Hymenobacter tibetensis: one gene and its partner. Each later gene encodes a partner of the first gene's protein in a complex. Links are inferred from orthologs where the notes say so. Each region holds a gene or a part of one and is shown in the gene's direction. Other genes may lie near its edges.

Region 1 (2,994 bases):
CGTACCGTGGATTGTCGTTACACGGAGGCCAACAAACGCGAGATAAGCAACAGCCGCGTCGATAGCACTCATATTCTGGGGGAGGCAATAGCCGCTTGTCAGAATCCCCCACAAGTGTGGCTAAATGCATCTACTGCTACCATCTACTCCCATACAACTGGCGCACAGCCCGCTAACACGGAAACCAGTGACACAAATGGCACTGACTTTTCAGCAGGAGTAGCGCGGGCATGGGAAGCGGCGCTATGGGACGTTGACTTGCCCAGAACACGGCGAGTGGCACTCCGAACCTCTATTGTGCTGGGTGCTGATGGCGGCGCGTTTCCGGTGATGGCAAAACTGGCGAAGCGCGGTCTGTGTACGCCGCAGGGCAGCGGTAGCCAATGGATTAGCTGGCTACACATCCTAGATTTCTGTCGCGCAGTGGAATTTCTGCTGACGGCCACTGGCCAAGAAGGCGTCTTCAACGTCTGTGCTCCTACGCCACTGACAAACCGGGAGTTCAATGCATTGCTGGCTCGCACGCTCCGTCCTGCATTCCGCTTGCCACAACCCGTGTGGCTGCTGGAAATAGGAGCCTTTCTGCTACGAACCGAAACGGAATTAATTCTGAAAAGCCGCAAGGTGGTGCCCCAACGGCTGCTAAACCTCGGCTTCACTTTCCACTACCCTACGTGTGCGCAGGCAGTGGACAACCTGCTTTGAGATTTTCGCGCTTGTTTATCTTTTTTCACTCTTTTTCTTCATTTCCCATGAACTACCTTTTGTTGGTCTACGGCGTTTATTTGCCGGTTACAGTGCTGCTCACGGTGTGGGTTGCGCGTACGCTCTTCACAAACGGCCGTACTTTTTTGGTCGATATATTCCACGGCAACGAGCCGCTGGCCGACTCCGTGAATAAATTACTCCTCACTGGCTTTTACTTGATCAACATCGGGTACGCCACGCTCACCCTCCGCTCCGACGACCCAGTGAATAGCTATCAGCAAACCGTGGAAACGCTTAGCATCAAGCTTGGCACCATCATTTTGATTTTGGGAGGCATGCACTTCTTCAACCTCTACGTGTTTTACAAACTCCGTAGCCGAGCCCAAAATGAAGCGCGCGACTTTCAATTTGTGGCCAACAAACAATAAATTTCAAGCTCCCAACAAGCAGTTTAAGCGCGAAATGTAGCGTTGGGTGCTTCTTCGCCTGCTAGAAACAATCTGCCAACCTGTCCGAACTGAACTTTCCGGCCCGGGACTTGTTGAATCGCAATCCGCTACCTTGCGGCCCGCTTGACCGTAAATAGCACACACATTTCAACTAACCCCTTTTAACATGGGACACAAAGCCATCGAAATTACCGATGCTAACTTCGACGAAATAATCAACTCCGATAAGCCTGTGCTTGTGGACTTTTGGGCCGAATGGTGTGGCCCTTGCCGCATGGTAGGTCCTGTTGTAGAAGAGCTGGCTGGTGAATATGAAGGCAAAGTGGTAATTGGTAAAGTTGACGTAGACGCCAATCCACAAACCTCTGCCAAGTTCGGCATCCGCAGCATCCCGACGCTGCTCGTGTTCAAAAATGGCCAAGTTGTTGACAAGCAAGTAGGTGCAGTTCCAAAGCACGTATTGGCTCAGAAACTTGATGCTCAAGTAACTGCTTAATTAGGCGGTGCACTGCGCTATAGTACAAAGCTCCCCCTTCTATGGAAGGGGGAGCTTTGTTGGTTTATAGCAAATCTGTTATGCAGGGAAGCCTATTAGCTGGTGCCTCCCTAACTGGCCACAGCGCCAGTTGCGCATTCATAAGCTACCGCGCCCATTACCACTCAGTATAGCTCGTCAGGGTTAGCCGCTTGGGCCTCGGTAGGTGGTACTTGTGGCGGACGGATACCGCTGAGCAAGGAGAAATTAGGCGCGAAATGGATGGGCACAGTAAACGTCATAGCAGTAGGCACGTTGTACTCACGGCCAGGTTCGAAAACGGGCAAGCTGGCTACCACGCGCCGTGCTTCCTGGTCGGCTTCTGGGGCTAGCCCGCGCACTACTGCTACTTGTCCTACTCTACCGTCCTCGCCCACTGTATAGCGCACATATACCTTACCAGTAATGCCTTTGCGGCGGGTGTTCTTGGGGTAGATGGTATTGTGCGCCACAAAGTTGAGCAGGGCCTCCTCACCGCCCGGAAACTGGGGTAGCTGGCGTTTCCGCAACCGCCCTACATATGGTGATGCATCTTCGTTGAAAAAGGCCAGGGCAGGCCCTTTTTCCCTGCTCAACAGTTCGATGGCGCTTAGCTGACCGGTATCGTAATAATAGCGCCACTCGCCAGTAGGCTGCCCCATCGTGTAGGTGCCCTTCGAGCGTTTCTGCCCGTTGCGGTGCACACTAATCCAGGATCCTACGCGCTGCCCTTGTGCATACTCGCCACGTTGACTCACGCGGCCGTCTTCGTACCAGGCCACATAGATACCGTCGGCTTCGTCGGAACGGTAGTGTACCTGGGCGGCTTTGCTGCCGTTGGGATGGTACCAGGTTAGTACCCCCGAGCGAATCAAGGGGTCAATAGAAGACAAGGTACCACGTAACAGCAGCGTACCAGAGAGCGAGTATTCACGCATTGCATACGTGCCCAGTAACTCGTTTTTGTGGTCTATCAATCGGTAATGGGTAGCACTGTCGGGCACTGCCTCTACGTTCTGGTCGTTGAGGTAAATGGCAGGCATTGTCTGAGCAGATACCGATGCCGATAAAGACAAGAGCAATCCGCTAAACATGATAAGACAGGCTTTCATTGGGAGCGCGCTATGTGGGATATTTTAGAAATATACCACATAACTTGCACTTAAACAAGCAGGCTGGACATTGTCCAGTCATAACTAGCACATAGGATAACCCTCTCTCAATTGCTGGTTACAAGTTCCTTCCCGCACTATTTCTGGCGAATTAGGCCTGCACAAGAGCGCCAGCCCACTTTCTTACTGGGGGAGTAGTTGAATCGGACGA
Region 2 (2,857 bases), 1.7 Mb from region 1 along the record:
TGAGGGCAACCTTGGTTTGATTAAAGCAGCCAAGCGCTTCGATGAAACCCGCGGCTTCAAGTTCATTTCTTACGCCGTTTGGTGGATTCGCCAGTCTATCTTGCAAGCCTTAGCTGAGCAGTCGCGCATTGTGCGCTTGCCGCTGAACCGCGTGGGCTCGCTCAACAAAATCAGTAAATCCTTTTCTGAGCTAGAGCAAAAATTCGAGCGTGAACCGTCGCCCGAGGAAATTGCCGAAGTATTGGAACTGACCACTTCTGAAGTGGTTGATACCCTGAAAATTTCGGGTCGTCACGTATCGGTTGATGCTCCGTTTGTGCAGGGCGAAGAAAACCGTTTGCTTGACGTACTTGAAAACGAGGACGAAGAGTCTCCGGACACCGGCTTGATGAACGACTCGCTTCGCAAAGAAGTACAGCGCGCACTAAGCACGCTTACCAAGCGCGAAGCCGACGTTATTACGTTGTACTTCGGCTTAAACGGGGAGCATTCGCTGACACTGGAAGAAATCGGGGAGAAGTTCAACCTTACCCGTGAGCGTGTGCGTCAAATCAAAGAAAAGGCAATCCGTCGTTTACGTCATACTTCGCGCTCCAAAGCGTTGAAGCCGTATTTGGGGTAATTTTCTACCCCGCTAACAAAAGACCCCGGCCTTCCAGTTGGGGTTTTTTGTTGCGAAAAGTGAGGAAGTGGAGCTCTTTTCAGTGTACGAAATTTACTGTTGGCTTCGCGTGTTATAGAGCTAGAGGGTAGTTGCTCGACAGAGCAGCATGCCACTCCGTTCTACTCGCTTACCTTTGCCATCCAAACTCATCATTTCACGGCGCAAGCGCAAGCGTGCGCTACCTGACTCTAATGGAGAATAACACCCCAGAACACATAAAGTGTCTGATTATCGGCTCCGGCCCGGCTGGCTATACAGCTGCTATTTATGCTGCCCGCGCCAACCTAGCGCCCGTGATGTATCAGGGCTTGCAGCCCGGTGGCCAGCTTACCATTACCAACGATGTAGAGAATTTCCCGGGCTATCCTGATGGTGTAATGGGCCCGGAAATGATGGAGGACCTGAAAAAGCAGGCTACCCGTTTTGGCACCGATATCCGTTACGGCATTGCCACTGCCGTTGACTTTTCGGGTCATCCGCACAAAATTACTATCGACGAAAAGCTGGAACTAACCGCCGATACCGTCATTATTGCTACCGGCGCTTCGGCCAAATGGCTTGGGCTAGATTCCGAAATGCGTCTGAATGGTTCAGGCGTATCGGCCTGCGCCGTTTGTGATGGATTTTTCTACCGTGGCAAAGACGTAGCTATTGTAGGTGCCGGCGACACAGCGGCCGAAGAGGCTACCTATCTGGCCAACTTGTGCAGTAAGGTGTATATGATCGTGCGGAAAGGAGAGATGCGCGCTTCTAAAATCATGCAAAAGCGTGTGGTCGACAATCCAAAGATTGAGGTGTTGTGGAACACCGTAACCGAGGAAATTTTAGGTGAGCATGCCGTGGAAGGGGCCCGCGTTAAGAACGCACTAACCCACGAAACGCGTGACCTGAATGTGGACGGATTCTTCGTAGCTATCGGCCACGAGCCTAACTCCAAGATATTTCAGCCATATCTGCACCATGACGAGCAAGGTTATCTGAAAACGCTGCCTGGTACTGCCAAAACCAACGTAGACGGCGTTTTTGCCTGCGGCGACGTGCAAGACTACACCTATCGGCAAGCTATTACAGCGGCGGGTTCGGGCTGCATGGCAGCGCTGGATGCCGAGCGGTACCTGGCTGGTCTCGGCGACCATTAGTGAGCTGGTGAAATAGTGAGATGGTAAGTGACGTTCTAGGCCGTATCCCTGCGGGCTGCAACCAGGACGAACACTTGCCATCTTATTGTTTCTTCACCTCGCCATTTCAACTTTTCATCTTTCTTGCTCTTGCTGAATTTTTTGAAACACTGGCTGCTGCCATTGCTACTGATCGGGCTGTTTCTTGGCTTGCCCGGCCAGCTGCAAGCTCAGCGTCGTCCGGTGCCCGCTCCGAAGGCTAAAGCCGGTTCTGCCAACAAGCGCAGCGACTTTTTTCGCCTCAAGTCGCCTACTATTCGCTACGTACGCCCCGACACTACCATTCTAATTGAAACCGAGGAGCTGCCAGACGACGGTTCCGATGCAGCAAAATCCATCTTTTTCAATCCGGCAAAGAAGCTTTCCATCGTGAGCGAGGATACTTCTTCGTTGAATGAAGGCGGCCAGCACATTGTAGAGGTAAAGGAAGAAGTAAGGATCGATTCTTCCTGGATTCAAGTAGCAGGCTATTATGCTATTTGGGATACGCACAACATCAACCCATACCGGGTGGACGGTCGGCGCATTCGGGATACGCTGAACCTCAAACTCACCGAACCCGAGCGGCAGCGCTACGCCAAGATGCCCCTGGTAAAAACGCCCCTTACGTCGGACTTTGGGTTTCGTGGTTCCCGTTGGCACTATGGAGTCGACTTGGACCTGGAAACCGGCGACTCCGTGAAGGCCGCTTTCGACGGGGTAGTGCGCATCAGCAAATGGGACGGCTCTGGCTACGGCAACTATCTGCTGGTACGGCATTACAACGGCATTGAAACACTGTATGGCCACCTGCAGAAGGCGCTTGTAACGCCGGGTACCTTTGTAAAAGCTGGTCAACTGATTGGTTACGGCGGCAGTACAGGGCGTAGTACGGGTTCCCACCTGCACTACGAAGTGCGGTACGAAGGCAACCCGATTGATCCGGAAAGGATGTATGACTTTCCCGACTACAAGCTGATTAAAGACAATTTCCAGATTACCTCCGCACTGTTCAACTACTACAGTAGGTCCTTGA

Evidence for each region.
Region 2: the proteins of trxA (region 1) and trxB are in contact, whole or in part, in a crystal structure (PDB 1F6M), measured with the Escherichia coli proteins. The link is inferred for Hymenobacter tibetensis from one-to-one orthologs.

What each region holds. Positions count from the first base shown.
Region 1 is NZ_CP094669.1:4,530,687-4,533,680, forward strand. Bases 23-2,988 are described here. They hold trxA (thioredoxin), read left to right. Parts: upstream 23-1,323; coding sequence 1,324-1,653; downstream 1,654-2,988. Other genes in these bases: MTX78_RS18145 (TIGR01777 family oxidoreductase), read left to right, coding at 23-705; MTX78_RS18150 (hypothetical protein), read left to right, coding at 753-1,136; MTX78_RS18160 (energy transducer TonB), read right to left, coding at 1,818-2,714; MTX78_RS18165 (AsnC family transcriptional regulator), read right to left, coding at 2,967-2,988. Outside these bases: more of MTX78_RS18145, read left to right, coding at 1-22; more of MTX78_RS18165, read right to left, coding at 2,989-2,994. UniProt on the Escherichia coli protein: Participates in various redox reactions through the reversible oxidation of its active center dithiol to a disulfide and catalyzes dithiol-disulfide exchange reactions.
Region 2 is NZ_CP094669.1:2,798,258-2,801,114, forward strand. What follows is about bases 1-2,829. They hold trxB (thioredoxin-disulfide reductase), read left to right. Parts: upstream 1-855; coding sequence 856-1,803; downstream 1,804-2,829. Other genes in these bases: MTX78_RS11145 (sigma-70 family RNA polymerase sigma factor), read left to right, coding at 1-622; MTX78_RS11155 (peptidoglycan DD-metalloendopeptidase family protein), read left to right, coding at 1,945-2,829. Also shown: more of MTX78_RS11155, read left to right, coding at 2,830-2,857.